One region of the Streptomyces sp. NPDC048389 genome, then DNA from elsewhere that is predicted to be linked to it. Evidence: predicted binding sites of a transcription regulator. Region 1 holds the regulator's gene; each other region holds the start of a gene.
The links. The regulator HrcA, encoded in region 1, represses chaperone genes, less so after heat shock. The targets are predictions, from matches to a motif close to TTNGCACTCNGNNNNNCNGAGTGCNAA.
Positions count from the first base shown of each region.

Region 2: groL (chaperonin GroEL) is a predicted target of HrcA. The motif match lies at 3,644-3,670, and genes of this name have one in related genera.
Region 3: groES (co-chaperone GroES) is a predicted target of HrcA. The motif match lies at 2,034-2,060, and genes of this name have one in related genera.

Region 1 is NZ_JBEZKP010000007.1:58,059-64,584, reverse strand. It holds gene AB0903_RS07645 (hypothetical protein) at 1-415, opposite strand, end outside; gene AB0903_RS07640 (16S rRNA (uracil(1498)-N(3))-methyltransferase) at 478-1,221, opposite strand; gene AB0903_RS07635 (nitronate monooxygenase) at 1,221-2,306, opposite strand; gene dnaJ (molecular chaperone DnaJ) at 2,903-4,039, opposite strand; gene hrcA (heat-inducible transcriptional repressor HrcA) at 4,040-5,065, opposite strand; gene AB0903_RS07620 (MBL fold metallo-hydrolase) at 5,254-5,976, shown strand; gene AB0903_RS07615 (DUF3097 domain-containing protein) at 6,003-6,526, shown strand, end outside.
Region 2 is NZ_JBEZKP010000009.1:139,834-146,359, forward strand. It holds gene AB0903_RS09885 (MFS transporter) at 1-9, shown strand, start outside; gene AB0903_RS09890 (alanine/glycine:cation symporter family protein) at 136-1,605, opposite strand; gene groL (chaperonin GroEL) at 1,893-3,515, opposite strand; gene AB0903_RS09900 (cold-shock protein) at 3,893-4,096, opposite strand; gene AB0903_RS09905 (MoaD/ThiS family protein) at 4,535-4,810, opposite strand; gene thrC (threonine synthase) at 4,839-6,146, opposite strand; SAM riboswitch class I at 6,164-6,291, opposite strand; gene AB0903_RS09915 (glucosyl-3-phosphoglycerate synthase) at 6,474-6,526, shown strand, end outside.
Region 3 is NZ_JBEZKP010000005.1:202,957-209,482, reverse strand. It holds gene groL (chaperonin GroEL) at 1-1,463, opposite strand, end outside; gene groES (co-chaperone GroES) at 1,579-1,887, opposite strand; gene AB0903_RS06430 (polysaccharide deacetylase family protein) at 2,219-3,196, opposite strand; gene AB0903_RS06425 (class I SAM-dependent methyltransferase) at 3,260-4,465, shown strand; gene AB0903_RS06420 (hypothetical protein) at 4,536-5,189, opposite strand; gene AB0903_RS06415 (hypothetical protein) at 5,631-5,888, opposite strand; gene tsaD (tRNA (adenosine(37)-N6)-threonylcarbamoyltransferase complex transferase subunit TsaD) at 5,885-6,526, opposite strand, start outside.

The sequences.
Region 1 (6,526 bases):
TGGTGCAGTCGCCGAGCATCGTCGCCCGGAACACGATCTTCTTCTCGACCTTGGCGGTCAGATCACCGTGGACGCACTTCCCCGCCCGCTCCTCCGTCACCGTCCCGTTGACGGTGACGGCCTGACCGGAACGGGTCTCTCCCTGACAGTCCACGGTGGCCCGGGACGGCGCGGACGGCGGCGCCGAGCCACTGGCCGGCGTCGCGGCGCCCTCGGCACGGGCGGTGCAGCTGAGCCATGCGACGTCGAACGTCAGGCGCTCAAGGGTGCTGGTCGCGGTCCGGTCCGTGGTGACGGCCACGGCGGCGGAGTTCAGTCCGCCGGCGGTCGGTTCGCAGGCGGCCAGGACGCCGACTGCCGCTGCTGCGGCGGCGGTTGCGGCGAGGACGCGCGGCGCTCTTGTCCGGGCGGGCATGAGGCCAGAGTGCCATCGGGCGCCCGCACGGAAAAGAGTGGTTGTGGCCAGTTGCGGCCCGGTCAGGACCAGCGGCCCGTACGCCCCAGCAGAAGGGCCGTCGCCGCCGTACCGGCGGTGGAGGTGCGCAGAACGCTGCGGCCCAGCCGGTACGGCTTCGCACCGGCCTGCGCGAACGCGGCCAGCTCCTCCGGGGACACGCCGCCCTCCGGGCCGACCACCAGCACGATCGAGCCCGTCGCGGGAAGGTCCGCCGTCGCCAGCGGCTCCGCGCCCTCCTCGTGGAGTACCGCCGCGAAGTCCGCCGCCGCCAGAAGCGCCGCCACCTGCTTGGTGGTTGCGCTCTCCGCGACCTCGGGGAAGCGCAGCCGGCGTGACTGCTTGCCGGCCTCACGGGCCGTCGCCCGCCACTTGGCCAGCGACTTGGCCCCGCGTTCGCCCCTCCACTGGGTGATGCAGCGCGCCGCGGCCCACGGCACGACGGCGTCCACGCCGGTCTCCGTCATGGTCTCCACGGCCAGTTCACCGCGGTCGCCCTTCGGGAGGGCCTGCACAACGGTGATACGTGGCACCGGCTCGGGCTCCTCGGGGCACTCGCGCACGTCGACGACCAGGCGGTCCTTGCCCTCGGTGGAGGCGACCGAGCCCGAAGCGCCGCGGCCGCGGCCGTCCGTGAGGACGATCTCCTCACCGCACTGGAGCCTGCGCACGGAGACCGCGTGCCGCCCCTCGGGCCCGTCGAGGGTGACGGACGCGCCCGGCGCGACCCCTTCGAGCGACTCGACGAGAAAGACGGGAGCGGTCATCACACACCACCGCCGTGCGCGAACGCGGCCCGTGCCGTGTCGGTCTCCGCGGCGAGCACCCCGACGAGCTGGGCGGCGGGCATCTCGCGCGCCAGCCGGTGGCCCTGGCCCGCCCACAACGCCATGCCCTGCGCGTCGCCCGCCTTCGCCGCGGCCTTGCGCAGTCCGCTCGTCAGGTGGTGCACGTCGGGATAGGCGGCCGGCGCGTACGGCCCGTGCTCCCGCATGAACCGGTTGACCAGGCCGCGCGCGGGCCGCCCGGAGAACGCGCGGGTCAGCTCGGTGCGGACGAACAACGGGTTGGTCGTCGCCTGCTTGTGCAGCGGGTGCGCACCCGACTCCGGGCACACCAGAAACGCCGTGCCGAGCTGCGCGGCGCTCGCGCCCGCCGCGAGGACGGCGGCGATCTGGCTGCCGCGCATCAGGCCGCCGGTGGCGACGACGGGCAACTCCACGCTCTCCCTCACCAGTTGGAGAAGCGTCAGCAGTCCGTAGCCGCAGCCGTCGGTCGCGGGATCGTCGCGGTGCGTGCCCTGATGGCCGCCCGCCTCGACACCCTGCACGCACACGGCGTCGGCACCGCACCACTGGGCCGTCTGCGCCTCCTCGGGCGTGGTGACGGTCACGATCGTGTACGTGCCCGCCTTGGTGAAGGACTCCAGCACAGGACGGGTGGGACAGCCGAAGGTGAACGAGACCACCGGAACCGGGTCGTCGAGCAGTATCGCGAGCTTCGCCTCGTAGCCGTCGTCCCGCACGCGGTCCGAATCCGGGTCGCGGTCGCCGAGAGGCGTCTCGTACCAGGCGGCCTCACCGGCCAGCTGGTGCCGGTACACATCCACGGCGGCGGGGTCGGCGGTGCCGGGCTGCGGCATGAACAGGTTGACACCGAAGGGGCGGGCCGTGAGCGCGCGGACCTGCTGGACCTCCTGATACATCCCGTCGGCCGTCTTGTACCCGGCGGCGAGGAAACCCAGCCCGCCGGTCTCGGACACGGCCGCCGCGAGTTGCGGACAGGAGGCGCCGCCGGCCATGGGGGCCTGCACGATCGGATGACGGCAGAGATCGGTCAGCGCGGAGGACATGCAGGCATCGTGCCACGTCCCTGCGGGGCGGGCCGAATCCCCCGTTCCGCTCCCACGACGGCCCGCCCTGCGCGCTCCTTTTCCCCCAGCCCGCCCCTCCCCGGGGCCCCGCCCCGGACTCCGCGCCTCGACGCCGACGAGTTTGGGACCCGCCGACTCCCGCCGGACCCCGCGCCCCAGACGCCGCCCGGGCTGGACCGGCAGTCCCGTCGGCCCCGCCCCGAGCCCGGCGTCTCGACGCCAACCAGGCTGGACCAACAATCCCGTCAGGCCCCGCCCCGGACCCCGCGCCTCGACGCCGGCGGGGCTGATGTCCGCAGCGGAATTCAGCGCGGTTGGGGGCGCCTCCCAACGGCCGCCGGGGCGAGAGGGCCTGAAGTTACCGCGCGAAGCGCGGTAGGGGCGTGGGCGAAGCCGGCACCCCCCGCCCAGCGGGGACGGAGGCCAGGGCGAAGCCACGGGAGCCCCGCGCGGGGCGCGGTCAACAGGGACCGGCGGAGACCCGCGCCGCGACGGGAGGACGCACCGGGTCCGGGCGGAGCACGGTTTCGGGCGGGGAGGGGAAAGGCCCCCCTCACCGGCGCCACACCCCCGGGCTAACGCCCGTTGAACGCGTCCTTCAGGCGGGAGAAGAGCCCCTGCTGCCCCGGCTGGAACTGCCCCGTGGGCCGCTCCTCACCCCGCAGCTTCGCCAGATCCCTCAGCAGCCGCTCCTGCTCCACGTCCAGCTTCGACGGTGTCGTCACCTCGACGTGGACGATCAGGTCGCCGCGCCCGCCTCCCCGCAGATGGGTGATGCCGCGTCCGTGCAGCGGGATCGACTGGCCGGACTGGGTACCGGGGCGGATGTCGACCTCCTCCATGCCGTCGAGCGTCTCGAGCGGGCACTTCGTGCCCAGCGCCGCCGCCGTCATGGGGATCGTCACCGTGCAGTGCAGGTCGTCGCCGCGCCGCTGGAAGACCGAGTGGGCGACCTCGTGGATCTCGACGTACAGGTCACCGGCGGGGCCGCCGCCCGGGCCGACCTCGCCCTCGCCCGCGAGCTGGATCCGGGTGCCGTTGTCGACACCGGCGGGGATCTTCACGGTCAGGGTGCGCCGCGAGCGCACCCGCCCGTCGCCGGCGCACTCGTGGCACGGCGTCGGGACGACCGTGCCGAAGCCCTGGCACTGCGGGCAGGGCCGCGAGGTCATGACCTGGCCCAGGAAGGACCGCGTCACCTGCGAGACCTCACCGCGGCCGCGGCACATGTCACAGGTCTGCGCCGAGGTGCCGGGCGCCGCGCCCTCGCCCGAGCAGGTCGTGCAGACGACGGCCGTGTCGACCTGGATGTCCTTCGTGGTGCCGAAGGCCGCTTCGCTGAGTTCGATCTCGAGGCGGATCATCGCGTCCTGGCCGCGGCGCGTGCGCGAGCGCGGCCCGCGCTGCGACGCCGTACCGAAGAACGCGTCCATGATGTCCGAGAAGTTGCCGAAGCCGCCCGCGCCGAAACCTCCGGCGCCGCCGCCCCCGGCCTGCGAGAGCGGGTCTCCGCCGAGGTCGTAGACCTGCTTCTTCTGCGGGTCCGAGAGCACCTCGTACGCGGCGTTGATCTCCTTGAAGCGCTCCTGCGTCTTCGGATCCGGATTCACGTCCGGGTGGAGTTCGCGCGCGAGGCGGCGAAATGCCTTCTTGATCTCGTCCTGCGATGCGTCGCGGCGCACGCCGAGTACGGCGTAGTAGTCCGTGGCCACTTACGACTCCGCCAGGATCTGTCCGACGTAACGTGCCACTGCGCGTACCGCTCCCATCGTTCCGGGGTAGTCCATGCGGGTCGGTCCGACCACGCCGAGTTTGGCGACTGCCTCGTCGCCCGAACCGTAGCCGACGGAGACCACGGACGTGGAGTTGAGTCCTTCGTGGGCGTTCTCGTGACCGATTCGTACGGTCATGCCCATGCCGCCGGACTCGTTCGCCTCCCCGAGCAGCTTGAGCAGCACCACATGCTCCTCGAGCGCCTCCAGCACCGGCCGGATGGTCAGGGGGAAGTCGTGCCCGAAGCGGGTCAGATTGGCGGTGCCGCCGATCACGAGCCGCTCCTCGGTCTCCTCGACCAGGGTCTCGAGCAGGGTGGACAGCACCGCGGCGACGGTACCGCGGTCCTCGTGCTCGAAGGATTCGGGAAGGTCCTGCACCAGCTGCGGCACATCCGCGAAGCGGCGTCCCACGACCCGGCTGTTGAGCCGGGCCCGCAGGTCCGCGAGCGAGGTGTCGCCGAACGGCGCGGGGCAGTCGATCATGCGCTGCTCCACCCGGCCGGTGTCCGTGATCAGCACGAGCATCAGGCGGGCGGGCGCAAGGGAGAGGAGTTCCACATGCCGGACCGTGGACCGGGTCAGCGAGGGATACTGGACGACGGCGACCTGCCGGGTCAGCTGCGCCAGCAGCCGCACCGTGCGTCCCACGACGTCGTCGAGGTCGACCGCCCCGTCCAGGAAGTTCTGGATGGCGCGGCGCTCGGGGGACGACAGCGGCTTGACGCCCGCCAGCCGGTCGACGAACAGCCGGTACCCCTTGTCCGTGGGGATCCGTCCGGCGCTGGTGTGCGGCTGGGCGATGAAGCCCTCTTCCTCCAGCACGGCCATGTCGTTGCGGACGGTGGCCGGGGAGACGCCGAGCTTGTGCCGCTCGGTGAGGGCCTTCGAGCCGACCGGCTCCTCGGTACCGACGTAGTCCTGGACGATGGCGCGCAGCACCTCGAGCCTGCGTTCGCTGAGCATTCGCGCACCTCCAGCTGTGGTTCCTCGGTGTGTGGTCTGGCACTCTGTGTGTCCGAGTGCCAGCTTTCCCGGCCAGTGTACGGCTGTCGGGTACACGGGTAGCAAGGGTGGCAGACCATGCGGTCGGACATCCTGCCGGGCACGGCCCGCACAGGCGGGTGCGGATGCGATACGGATAGCGTCGCCGTATGGACGTCAGTTGGGAAGACTTCGGCTGGGAACGGCTTGCCCTCGGCGTCGGCCGGCGCCGCCTGCCGGGCTGGGACGCGACCGTCGGCCTGGTGGTCGGCGCGGAAGCCGCGCTGCTGTACGACACGGGCTCGACGCTCCGCGAGGGCGCGCAGGTGCGGGCCCAGGTGCAGGCCCTGCTGGGCGGCCGCAGAGTGACGCACATCGCATTGAGCCATCCCCACTTCGACCATGTGCTGGGCACGTCCGCCTTCGCGGGCGCGGAGGTGTACGGGGCGGTGGGCCTGGACACGCTGCTGCACCGGGAACGGGACGCGATCCGGGCCGACGCGGTTCGGCACGGGGTCGCGCCCGACGAGGCGGCCGAGGCGGCGGACCTGCTGGTCGCGCCGCACCACCCGGTGTGCGGTGAGTGGACGCTCGAGCTCGGCGGCCGCCAGGTGCTGCTGGCCAATGTGGGACCGGGGCACTCGGGGCACGACCTGGCGCTGCTGGTGCCGGGTGAGCCGGAGGTGGTGTTCTGCGGCGACCTGGTGGAGGAGTCCGGCGAGCCGCAGGCGGGGCCGGACGCCATCACCTCCCGCTGGCCCGCCGCGCTGGACCGGCTGCTGGATCTCGGCGGCGAGGACGCGCTGTACGTCCCGGGGCACGGAGCCGCCGTGGACGCGGCGTTCGTGCGGGCGCAGCGGAACGAACTGGCGGCGCGTTTCGGTGTGATGTAGCGGCGGGCGGCCGTATCGTCGTGCGAATGCGCAGCTACAGCCCTGATCTCACGCCGCCGTGGAAGCGGTCGAAACCCGTCCCCGAGGTGCCGGCGGAGCCGGATCTGGTGGTCGAGGAGGTGTCGACCGGCTTCTGCGGCGCGGTGATCCGCTGCGAGGCCGGGACGGTGACCCTGGAGGACCGGTTCGGCAAGCTCCGGGTCTTCCCGCTCGAACCGCGCGGCTTCCTTTTGGAGGGCCGGCCCGTCACCCTCGTCCGCCCTGCCCCGGCGGCCACGTCCCGCCCCTCCCGTACGGCGTCCGGCTCCCTCGCCGTGCCCGGCGCACGGGCGAGGGTCGCTCGCGCCGGGCGCATCTACGTGGAGGGCCGGCACGACGCGGAGCTGGTGGAGCGGGTGTGGGGCGACGACCTGCGCATCGAGGGCGTGGTGGTCGAGTACCTGGAGGGCGTCGACGACCTGCCGTCGATCGTCGCGGACTTCTCGCCAGGCCCCGACGCCCGCCTCGGTGTCCTGGTGGACCACCTGGTCGAGGGCTCGAAGGAGTCGCG
Region 2 (6,526 bases), on a different contig from region 1:
GCCGGGTGAGCGGCCCGCCGAGGACGCCGCCCCTCGATCCATGAATGCGCGGCGAAGCGCGGCGCCGACCGAGGGCGGCACCCCGGGGATGGGGTGCCGCCCTCGGTCCTGCGGACAGGTCCGATCCGGGAGGGATCAGAGGTCCGTGTCAGCGCGCCCGCCGTGCGCCGTGGTGGGCTGCTGTGCCCTGTCGGCGTCCGCACCGGCCGGCTCCCAGCACTCCACGCCCTTCAGGCCGGGGATGCGGTCCCGGGTGAAGACGGGGTCCAGTCCGGCGCGGCGCTGGGCCGTGTAGTCGTCCATCAGCCGGAAGGCGATCACCGACAGCGGCAGGATCGCGATCAGGTTGACCAGGACCATCGCGCCCATCGTGATGTCGGCGAGGCTCCACACGACGCTGACAGAGCCCATCGCGCCGAGCACGGCGCAGGCGAGGACGACGGCCCGGTAGCCGGTCATCGCGGACGCGCTGCCGGTGATGAAGCGGATGTTGGACTCGCCGTAGTAGTAGTTACCGATCATGGAACTGAAGGCGACCATGAAGACGACCAGCGTCAGGATGTGCCCGGCCCAGTCGCCGAGGGCCACGCTGAGCGCGGACTGCGTGACGTCCGCGCCGCCGCGCTCGCCCAGGGTCGGGTTGGCGCTGAGGATGATGAACGCGGTCATGCTGCAGACGACCAGGGTGTCGAAGTAGACGCCGAGGGTCTGCACCAGGCCCTGCTTGACCGGGTGCGTGGTCTCCGCGGAAGCGGCGGCGTTGGGGGCGGAGCCCATGCCGGCCTCGTTGGAGAACATGCCGCGCCGCACGCCCTGGAGGATCGCCGTGCCGACCGCGCCGCCCGCGACCTCGCGGAAGCCGAACGCGCCGCCGACGATGTCGGCGATCATGCCGGGGATGGCGGTGATGTTGAAGAGGACGACCACGAGGCCGAGCAGCAGGTAGACGCCCGCCATCACCGGGATCAGCACCTTGGTGACGGCGGTGAGGCGCTTCACGCCGAAGAACACGGCGAGCGCGAGCAGCACGGCCAGCACGATGCCGAGCACCGGGGCGAACCAGCCGGAGTCCGTGCCGCCCATGGAGCCCTCGACGGCCACGGTGATGGTGTTGGACTGCACGGCGGTGAGGACGAACCCGAAGGTCAGGGTGATGAGCACGGCGAACAGCACACCGAGCCAGCGCTTGCCGAGCGCGCGCTCCATGTAGTACGCCGGTCCGCCGCGGTAGGTGCCGGGCTCCTTGCCGCGTGACTTGTACAGCTGGGCGAGGGTGGACTCGACGAACGCGGAGGCGCCGCCGACGAGGGCCATCATCCACATCCAGAAGACCGCGCCGGGCCCGCCCATGGTGATCGCGGTGGCCACACCGGCGATGTTGCCGGTGCCGATGCGGGCGGCGGCGGAGATGGTGAACGCCCCGAAGGGGGAGACGCCGTCCGCCGGCTTGTCCTTGAAGACCCGGAACATGTCCGGGACCATCCGGAGCTGGACCGCCCTGGAGCGGAAGGTGAACCAGAGGCCGGCCACGGCCACCAGCGGGATCAGCAGGTAGGTCCAGAAGACATCGTTGATGTCGACGATCCAGGTATTGAGCGTGCTCATGATGTGGTGCGTCCCGGGTCTTTGTGAGTCGGGGCTCGGCTCGGGCGGCGATGCGTACGGATCACGTACGGCTGAATGCCCGCGGCCGCGGAAGGAGTTCTCCCGTTCAAAGCTCTGGAGAGCTAACCAGGGCCTCGCCCCGCTGAAAAGACATTCCGGTCGTGCCGCATCTCACACTCTGTACCGGTTTCTCCCGCGACATGCACGCTGAGCGGCAACGCCCGAGGGCGGCACCCCTTTGTGGGGTGCCGCCCTCGGTCAAGGACGGTTGATCGACCGGTGGCCGATCAGAAGTCCATGTCACCGCCCGGCATGCCGCCCGGAGCGGCCGCGCCGGCCTTCTCGGGCTTGTCGGCGATGACGGCCTCGGTGGTGAGGAACAGCGCCGCGATGGAGGCCGCGTTCTGCAGAGCGGAACGGGTGACCTTCGCGGGGTCGATGATGCCCTCGGCGATCATGTCGACGTACTCACCGGTCGCGGCGTTCAGGCCGTGGCCGACGGGCAGGTTGCGCACCTTCTCGACGATGACGCCACCCTCGAGACCACCGTTGACGGCGATCTGCTTGAGCGGGGCCTCCAGCGCGAGCTTCACGGCGTTGGCGCCGGTCGCCTCGTCACCCTGGAGCTCGAGCTTCTCGAAGACCGAGGAAGCCTGGAGCAGCGCCACGCCACCACCGGCGACGATGCCCTCCTCGACGGCCGCCTTGGCGTTGCGGACGGCGTCCTCGATGCGGTGCTTGCGCTCCTTGAGCTCGACCTCGGTCGCGGCACCGGCCTTGATGACGGCCACGCCGCCGGCCAGCTTCGCCAGGCGCTCCTGGAGCTTCTCGCGGTCGTAGTCCGAGTCGCTGTTCTCGATCTCGGTACGGATCTGGTTGACGCGGCCCTGGACCTGGTCGCTGTCACCGGCACCGTCGACGATCGTGGTCTCGTCCTTGGTGATGACGACCTTGCGGGCGCGGCCCAGCAGGTCCAGGCCGGCGTTCTCGAGCTTGAGGCCGACCTCCTCGGAGATGACCGTGCCGCCCGTGAGGATGGCGATGTCGTTCAGCATGGCCTTGCGGCGGTCGCCGAAGCCCGGGGCCTTGACCGCGACGGACTTGAAGGTGCCGCGGATCTTGTTGACGACCAGGGTCGACAGGGCCTCGCCCTCGACGTCCTCGGCGATGATCAGCAGCGGCTTGCCCGACTGCATGACCTTCTCCAGCAGCGGAAGGAGGTCCTTCACGTTGCCGACCTTGGAGTTGACGATCAGGATGTACGGGTCGTCCAGGGACGCCTCCATACGCTCCATGTCGGTGGCGAAGTACGCCGAGATGTAGCCCTTGTCGAAGCGCATACCCTCGGTGAGCTCGAGCTCCAGACCGAAGGTCTGGGACTCCTCGACGGTGATGACGCCTTCCTTGCCGACCTTGTCCATGGCCTCGGCGATGAGCTCGCCGATCTGGACGTCGGCGGCGGAGATGGAGGCGGTGGAGGCGATCTGCTCCTTGGTCTCCACGTCCTTGGCCTGCTCGAGCAGGGCGCCCGAGACGGCCTCGACGGCACGCTCGATGCCGCGCTTCAGGGCCATCGGGTTGGCGCCGGCGGCCACGTTGCGCAGGCCCTCACGGACGAGCGCCTGGGCGAGGACGGTCGCGGTGGTCGTACCGTCACCGGCGACGTCGTCCGTCTTCTTGGCGACTTCCTTGACCAGCTCGGCGCCGATCTTCTCGAAAGGGTCCTCGAGCTCGATCTCCTTGGCGATGGAAACACCATCGTTGGTGATCGTGGGGGCGCCCCACTTCTTCTCGAGGACGACGTTGCGACCCTTGGGGCCAAGGGTGACCTTGACGGCGTCGGCGAGCTGGTTCATCCCGCGCTCGAGACCGCGCCGTGCCTCCTCGTCGAACGCGATGATCTTGGCCATGTGAAGTGGTCCTCCCGGACTGGGGTGGATTGCTTCGGATCGCATCCGGTGCCCGCGACGGACGGCCTGCTCGCCTTGTGGTTCCTTGCCCCACCCGGCTCGCGGACCTCACCGACCCGATCCAAGTTCTGTCACTCTCACTAGGAGAGTGCTAACGCCAATGATTAGCACTCGACCCCCGAGAGTGCAAGCGCCTTCGTGGATCGCGAGGGGGCGTGCGCGCGTCCGCGGAGGCGGGCACGTGCGCCTGCGGACAGGTCGGCGCGGGCGTGTCAGGGCACGCGTGAGGGGCTCGGCTCCCGGTGACCGGGAGCCGAGCCCCTCATGCGTGAGTGCGTCGGTGGCCGAACGCGCCTGGATCAGTCGGATCAGACGGATCAGACGGCGAGCTTGACCATGTCCGCCTGCGGACCCTTCTGCCCCTGCGAGATCTCGAATTCGACTCGCTGACCTTCTTCAAGGGTGCGGTATCCGTCCATCTGGATCGCGCTGTAGTGGACGAAAACATCCGCACCACCGTCGACCGCGATGAAGCCGTACCCCTTCTCCGCGTTGAACCACTTGACGGTGCCCTGAGCCATGCCTAACTCCCCTATTACTGGCCCTTGCGCAGATCCGCACTTCGCGGACCCGGGTCAGACCTCCACCCCAGCAGGAGGGGTGTGCGCCGGAACGCGTCGACCGCGGCTGAATGTATCTGCCCAACTGCCCTCTGCAACAGGTCAGTCGGACGAGAAATCTGGGCAGGACCGAACGACCGATCCAGCTGATTCCATGGAATTCCGGGGCAAGTCGGGCCCGGCAAATGACACCTAAGTGGCAATTCGATCACGCAGGTTGGCCGCATTCTTACGGAACTCGAAGGCATTCACGCGCGGCCGGCGGAGGGGGCTTCCCAGACTCTATCGCGCTCAACCATGCAGAATTGCCCCCTCCGCTTCTCGGGCGGAGGGGGCAATCAGGTAACTGCGGGTAAATCCTTGGGGAAAGATCCTTGGCAAGAGATCCCCGGGGAGAGATCAGCCGCCGGCGACCGCGGGGATGATCGACACGCCCGCACCCTCCGGCGTGGCCGTCTCCAGACCCTGCTCGAACCGGACGTCGTCGTCGTTCACGTACACGTTGACGAACCGGCGCAGCTTGCCCTGGTCGTCCAGGACGCGGGCCGCGATACCGGTGTGGTTCTTCTCGAGGTCCGCGATGACCTCGGCGAGGGTCGCGCCCTCCGCCGGGACCTCGGCCTGCCCGCCCGTGTACGTACGGAGGATGGTGGGGATGCGGACGTTGACGCTCATGTGTGCAGCCTTCCTTGGGTCTCGGATCTCAGCGATCGTGGCGGGCCAGGCCGGCGTCGCGGAACGCGTCCAGGCTCGGGCGGATGACGGCGGTCGCCTGCGAGGTCTCCGCGACCGCGTCGAGGGTCTTGAGGCCGTCGCCGGTGTTGAGCACGACGGTGGTGAGCGTCGGGTCGAGGACGCCCGCCTCGATCAGCTTCTTCGCCACACCCACCGTCACGCCACCCGCCGTCTCGGCGAAGATGCCCTCGGTCCGGGCCAGCAGCTTGATCGCGTCGACGACCTGCTCGTCGTTCACGTCCTCCACCGCGCCGCCGGTACGGCGGGCGATGTCCAGGACGTACGGTCCGTCGGCCGGGTTGCCGATGGCCAGCGACTTGGCGATGGTGTTCGGCTTCTGGGGGCGCACCACGTCGTGCCCGGCCTTGAAAGCGGCAGAGACCGGCGAGCAGCCCTCCGCCTGGGCACCGAAGATCTTGTACGGCCTGTCCTCGACGAGTCCGAGCCTGATCAGCTCCTGCAGCCCCTTGTCGATCTTCGTGAGCTGCGAGCCCGACGCGATCGGCACGACGAGCTGGTCCGGCAGCCGCCAGCCGAGCTGCTCGCAGATCTCGTACGCCAGGGTCTTGGAGCCCTCGGCGTAGTACGGGCGGAGGTTGACGTTGACGAAGCCCCAGCCGTCGCCCAGCGGGTCGCCGATGAGCTCGGAGCAGAAGCGGTTCACGTCGTCGTAGTTGCCCTCGATGCCGACGAGCTCCCCGCCGTACACCGCGGCCATGACGACCTTGCCCTGCTCCAGGTCGTGCGGGATGAACACGCAGGAACGGAACCCGGCCCGCGCGGCGGCGGCGCCGACCGCGCCCGCGAGGTTGCCGGTGGAGGAGCAGGACAGGGTGGTGAAGCCGAAGGCACGGGCGGCCTCGAGGGCCTGGGCGACGACGCGGTCCTTGAAGGAGTGCGTCGGGTTGCCGGAGTCGTCCTTGATGAAGAGACCGCCGGTGACACCCAGTTCACGGGCGAGGTTGTCGGCCTTGACGAGCTGGGTCCAGCCCGGGTTCAGATTCGGCTTGTCGGCCACGTCGGCGGGGACGGGCAGCAGCGGGGCGTAGCGCCAGATGTTGGCCGGGCCGGCCTCGATCTGCTTCCGCAGCTCTTCGGGGCTGCCGCTCGGGAGGTCGTATGCGACTTCGAGCGGCCCGAAACACTCCGCACACGCGAAGATGGGGCCGAGTTCGAAACGCTGTCCGCATTCCCGGCAGGCGAGGGCGGTGGCGGGGCCGAGGTCCACTGAGGTGGACGCGGTGGCGGAGGTGCTTGCGACGGTCTGCGCAGCCATGATGGCGAGGCCCTTTCTCCTCATCTTCCTTGTGACGCATTTCGCCACAAGACGGAATTGGCACCTTCCCCACCGTGACCTCGCGGTCGGCGGGAGGGTTGCCGGGGCTTCAACGGGCCGTTCCCTCTGCCCCTCTGGATGAGCGGTATGGCTCCGGACGTGCGGTCCGGGCGTTTGTGTGCGTGGACCCCCGAGATGCGAGGGTCGTTCGCGTTGTTCAAGACTGTAACCGAAGCCCCGGACGGTTGAGACAGTCGTCCGAACGGCGAGATGGATCACACGACCACTGTTCACCGCCTGTTTGTCGACTGCCGAGGGAGACGCGAAGTGCTCGATGAGGTGGCCCGCTGGCTGAGCCGGCGCTCCTGGTCCGCGTCCGA
Region 3 (6,526 bases), on a different contig from region 1:
AGGTCGCCGTACTCGCCGGTCGCGGCGTTGAAGCCGTTGCCCGCCTCGAGTTCGGCCACCTTGGCGGTGATGACGTAGCCCTCGAGGCCGGCGTTCTCCGCGATCCAGCGCAGCGGCTCGACGGCGGCGCGGCGGACGACGGCGACACCGGTGGCCTCGTCGCCCTCCTTGCCCAGGTTGCCCTCGAGCACCTTCACGGCGTGGACGAGCGCGGAGCCACCACCGGAGACGATGCCCTCCTCGACCGCGGCGCGGGTCGCGGAGATGGCGTCCTCCAGACGGTGCTTCTTCTCCTTCAGCTCCACCTCGGTGGCGGCGCCGACCTTGATCACGCACACGCCGCCGGCCAGCTTCGCGAGGCGCTCCTGGAGCTTCTCGCGGTCCCAGTCGGAGTCGGTGGACTCGATCTCGGCCTTGATCTGGTTGACGCGGCCGGCCACGTCCGCGGAGTTGCCGCCACCGTCGACGATGGTGGTGTCGTCCTTGGTGATGGTCACGCGGCGGGCGGTGCCCAGCACGTCGAGACCGGCCTGGTCGAGCTTGAGGCCGACCTCCTCGGCGATGACGGTGGCACCGGTGAGGGTGGCCATGTCGCCGAGCATCGCCTTGCGGCGGTCGCCGAAGCCGGGGGCCTTGACGGCCACCGCGTTGAAGGTGCCACGGATCTTGTTCACGACCAGGGTCGACAGGGCCTCGCCCTCGACGTCCTCGGCGATGATCAGCAGCGGCTTGGAGCCACCCGCCTGGATGACCTTCTCCAGCAGCGGCAGCATGTCCTGGATGGAGGCGATCTTGCCCTGGTGGATCAGGATGTACGGGTCGTCGAGGACGGCCTCCATACGCTCCTGGTCGGTCACCATGTACGGGGACAGGTAGCCCTTGTCGAAGGCCATGCCCTCGGTGAACTCCAGCTCCAGGCCGAAGGTGTTGGACTCCTCGACGGTGATGACACCGTCCTTGCCGACCTTGTCCATCGCCTCGGCGATGAGCTCGCCGACCTGCTGGTCCTGCGCGGAGAGCGCGGCCACGGCGGCGATGTCGGCCTTGTCCTCGATCGGCCGGGCGGTCGCGAGAAGCTCGTCGGAGACGGCCTTGACCGCGGCGTCGATGCCCTTCTTCAGGGCGGCCGGGGAGGCACCCGCGGCGACGTTGCGCAGACCCTCGCGGACCAGCGCCTGGGCCAGCACGGTGGCGGTGGTCGTACCGTCACCCGCGATGTCGTTGGTCTTGGTCGCCACCTCCTTCACCAGCTGGGCGCCCAGGTTCTCGTACGGGTCCTCGACCTCGACCTCGCGGGCGATGGTGACACCGTCGTTGGTGATGGTGGGAGCGCCGAACTTCTTGTCGATGACGACGTTGCGGCCGCGGGGGCCGATCGTCACCTTGACCGTGTCGGCAAGCTTGTTGACGCCGCGCTCGAGGGCGCGACGGGCGTCCTCGTCGAACTTCAGGATCTTCGCCATGGGAGCGGTTCAGCCCTCTCGGAAAGTCGTGTTCAAAGAACCGCGCCCCTCGCCGCCCGGCAATCCGCGGGGTGACCAGGGGCGCAGCTCAAAGCAATTCAGGTGAAGCCTGTGCTTACTTCTCGACGATCGCGAGCACGTCGCGGGCCGAGAGGACGAGGTATTCCTCGCCGCTGTACTTCACTTCGGTGCCGCCGTACTTGCTGTACAGCACGATGTCGCCGGCCTTCACGTCGAGCGGCAGGCGCTCGCCGTTCTCGAAGCGGCCCGGGCCCACTGCCAGGACGACGCCCTCCTGGGGCTTCTCCTTCGCAGTGTCCGGAATGACCAGGCCAGAGGCCGTGGTCTGCTCGGCGTCGAGCGGCTGGACCACAATGCGGTCCTCGAGCGGCTTGATGGCAACCTTGGAGCTGGCGGTCGTCACGATCCGACCTCCCCCTTCGGAGATCACGGGGTTAACTGATCTGAGGTGGCGACCAGGTCGATCCGTCGTCGCGGGTGCCGGACCTGCCCGTCGCTGTGTCTGGCACTCTCACTGGGTGAGTGCCAGACCCGAGACTATGACTGTGATTAGCACTCGGTCAAGCGGAGTGCCAATATGGCGCCGCGCGCCCTCGGGTCCCGGTACGGAAAACGCCGATATGACGCCTCCGGTTCCGGCCACGGCCTTTCCGGTTCCAGCTACGATCTCTTTCCGGTTCCGGGGTGCGCCACGGCTCCGGTTCCGGGGTGCGCCACGGCTCCGGCGGGGCCTGTCAGACGTAGTCCTCCAGCTTGGCCACCGCGTACCCCTTCGACGTCACCGTCTTCATCACCCGACGGATCATGTCCGGCATGGTGCCCTTCCACTCCTCCTTGCCGCGGAAGTGGGTGAGGATGATGTCGCCCGGGTGCAGGTCCCTGTCCCACTCGCGCCACTCCATGTGGTCGGGGAACGCCTCGGAGGCCCACAGCGGCACCGCCTCGATCCCGCACTTCTCGGCGACGCGCAAGGTGTCCTTGTTGTAGTTCCCGTACGGCGGGCGCATCAGCCGGGGGCGGGTGCCGTACCTCTTCTCCAGTTTGTCCTGCTGGCCGCAGATCTCACGCTTCTGCTCGCTGTACGAAAGCCCCGGCAGATACGGGTGGTTGAGCGTGTGGTTGTGCAGGGCCACCCCCCGGTCCCGCATCTTCTCGAAGTAGCCGTAGTCGTCGTTGATCACGTAGTCGCTGAGGAAGGCGCTGTAGGGGATCTGCAGCTCGGACATCATCCGCAGCAGCTCCGGGTCCTTCTCGGCGCCGTCGTCGATCGTCAGGAAGACGATCTTCTCCTTGGTCGGAACAGTGGTGAACACCGGCGGCAGACCCTCACCGCCCTTCACCTCGAAGCCCTTGCGGGTGGTGATCTTCGGTTTGACGGCGGGCGGTGGGGGCGGCGCGAGCGGGGTCTGCGCCAGCCCCCACTTCTTCGCGGCGGCGGCGCGGGCCTTCTGGCTGCGCCTGACCTTCTCGACGTACGCGGAGAGCGCCCCGGCGGGGCCGGCTGCTTCCTGCCCCTCCGGCTTCCGCGCGTCCGGCTTCTTGACCTCCGGGCCCTGCTGCGCGGGCTGCCCGGTGGCGGCCTCTGCGGGGCGTGAGGCTTCCGCGGCCCCCTCGGCCGCACAGCCGGAGCCGAGAGCGGCGACCACGAGAGCGGCGAGAGCCGCACGGGCCCGATACGCTCCCAAATTTTCTTTTTGTCGTACTAGCTGCATGGCGACGCATCCTGTCAGCGCCCCGCCCGCTCACCGGCCCGACACCTCCGGCCTGCGCGCACCATCCCCCGCCTGGCCCACAATGGCCCGGTGAACGACCTCGACCCACTCGCCGCCTTCGCCGCACTGCGCACCGGGGAAGGCGAGGCGCTGCTGGCCTCGCTCGCCTCCTACGACCCGGCCCGGGAACTGTCCGTCGCGACGCGCCTGCGCCGCGACCACCCGGCGGCCATGGTCTCCGCGGCCCTCGGACAGGCACGGCTGAGACAACGGGCCGTGGCCAAGTTCGGCGAGGAGGACGCCCGCCGGATGTTCTTCACCCCGAACGGCGTCGAACAGTCCACCCGCCGCTCGGTCGCCGACCACCGCGCCGCGCGCTTCGCCGAACTCGGCGTGCGCAGCGTCGCGGACCTGTGCAGCGGCATCGGCGGGGACGCGATCGCACTGGCCCGGGCCGGCATCTCGGTCCTCGCCGTCGACCGCGACCCGCTCACGGCGGAGGCCGCACGCGCGAACGCCGAAGCGCTGGGCCTCTCCGGCCTGATCGAGGTCCGCTGCGCTGACGTCACCGACATCGGCACCACGTCGTACGACGCGGTGTTCGTCGACCCCGCCCGCCGGGGCGGCCGAGGCCGGATCTTCGACCCGGAGGCGTACTCCCCGCCCCTGTCCTGGGCCGTCGGCGCGGCCCGTACCCGCCCCCACGCCGCGCTGAAGGTCGCACCGGGCATCCCCCACGAGGCGGTCCCCGAGGGAGCGGAGGCGGAGTGGATCTCGGACGGCGGCGATGTGAAGGAGGCCGTGCTCTGGTTCGGCACCGCCCCGTCCGCGGTCCGCGCCACCCTCCTCCCGGGCCCGCACACCCTGACCGGCCGCGGCCTGCCGAACCCGCCGGTCCGGCCCGTCGGCCGCTATCTGTACGAGCCGGACGGTGCGGCGATCCGCGCCCACCTGGTCGCCGAGGTCGCCGAGGACGTGTCCGGCGGCCTGCTCGACGAGACGATCGCGTACATCACCTCCGACACCCTTCGCCCGACGCCGTACGCCACGGCCTATGAGATCAGCGACGAACTGCCCTTCAACCTGAAGAAGCTGAAAGCGCTGCTGCGGGAACGCGGGATCGGCAACCTCACGGTGAAGAAGCGCGGCTCCGCCGTCGAACCGGAAGAGGTCCGCCGAAAGGTCAAGCCCCAGGGCCGGAACGCGGCAACGGTCTTCCTGACCCGGGTGGCGGGCGCCCCGACGATGCTCGTCGGCCGCCCTGTGTGACGGGTCGGCCCGTTCCCCGCACCGCCCCGCGAACCCCCGTCAGCCGTGCGCACCGCCCCGCGAACCCCCGTCAGCGGTGCGTTCCGCCCCGTGCCGCGGACGGGAGCACCGGAGGCGACACCAGCCGGAGCGCCCAGCGGTAGTGGCTCACGGCCTTCATGACGCCGAGCAGGCCGGTGAGCCAGAGGATCAGCCCCAGCCCCGTCGGCAGAACCACCCCGGCCAGGGAGCCGCCCCGTCCTGCGCCACCGGTCAGGGCGGTGGTGGAGAGCCACAGGCCGTACGCGCCCAGCAGGAACGACGGCAGGAACCAGAACAGGCTCATGGCCGGGGCGCCGTAACGGGCGTCGCCGGCCGCGTCGTGCGCGAGCGCACTCCACTGCCGCAGCCGCCCGCGCAGCTCCGCCTCATGGGCGACGCCGAAGCCGACGGCCAGGCCCGTCGGGACCATGCACGCGAGTCCGACGAAGCCGAGGACCGCACCGAAGAAGTGGCTGAACAGGTCCTGCCCTTCCTCGAACGCCAGCAGGGCCGCGCAGAAGACCGCCCATCCGACGGCGAACCCGGCCACCACCAGCCACAGCAGCACCAGCCGCTGCGGGGCGATACTCATCCGGAAGAGCTCGTCCATCGCCCGGCTCCGGTCCGCGAGCAGGGTCTCCCGGTCGGGCCAGCAGCCTGTGTCGGCAGGCGGCGGCGGAGGCGGCAGGACACGGCGCGGCATGCCGACGAGGCTACCGGGCGGAAGCAGCGGCCCGGCCGGCAGCAGTTCCCGTTCACGGGCGCCGCGGGGTCGGCGAGGCCGCGACGCTCGAACTCCGCCGTGCCTCCTCCCGTCGGCCGAGCCGGGCAGCAGGTCACCGCGGACACCCGGCGGCAAGTGGTGGTCCTGGAGCGCCGGCCCGTCGGCGAGGACGTCGGCTGCGCCGGGCCGGGCTCCGGGGGCCGTCCGCCGCGCCGGCCGCCGCCCGGTTCGGGCCGACCACCGGGAACGGCGTCAGGGCCGCCAACCGGCCCGTGCAGGACGGCGATCGTCGCCCGTTCCGCGTCCCCGTACCGGGCGGGCGGCCCGCGCATGCCACGCCGCGATCGGGGCCTCCACGGCATAGGGGCGTCAAGGGCGTCAGGGGGCGTCAGGGGCCTTGTGGGCCGCTGCCGAGGAGTCTCAGCCGAGCGATTCGAAACGCCAGCGGTGCACCGGCCGGGTGATCAAATCGTCGGCCGGTTCGGGAAGTTCGGGCAGGTCGGCGGCCATGTCGGCGGCGTCCCACCAGGTGATGACCAGGACCCGGTCCTGCCCCGCCCGCAGGATCTCGCGGCGCAGCGGCTCGCGCGCGAGCTCCTGGGCGCGGGCCCACTCCAGCAGCTCCGCGCCCCGGTCGGGCACGGCGCGGGCCTCCCACATCAGCGCGACGACGGTCATGAGTACAGGTTGTCCTTGCTGACCTCGTGCACATGGTCGTGGTCGTGCGCGCCGGGCACATGGGGGTCCGTCACCGGCAGGGAGGAGTCCGCCGACAGCTCCCAGTCCGAGGCGGGCCGGTTGCGGGCGACCATCTCCGCGCCCAGCGCGGCCACCATCGCCCCGTTGTCGGTGCACAGCTTCGGCCGCGGCACCCGCAGCCTGATCCCGGCCCGCTCGCACCGCTCCTGGGCAAGGGCCCGCAGCCGGGAGTTGGCCGCCACGCCGCCGCCGATCATCAGGTGGTCGACACCCTGGTCCCGGCAGGCCCGCACCGCCTTCCGGGTCAGCACGTCGACGACCGCCTCCTGGAAGGAGGCCGCCACGTCCCGCACCGGCACCTCCTCGCCCGCCGCCCGCTTGGCCTCGATCCAGCGCGCCACGGCCGTCTTCAGACCGGAGAAAGAGAAGTCGTACGCCGGGTCCCTGGAGCCGCTCAGTCCGCGCGGGAACGCGATCGCCTCCGGGTCGCCCTCCTTCGCCAGCCGGTCGATCACCGGGCCGCCGGGGAAGCCCAGGTCCAGCACCCGCGCGATCTTGTCGAACGCCTCGCCGGCCGCGTCGTCGATCGTCGCGCCCATGGGCCGTACGTCGGCGGT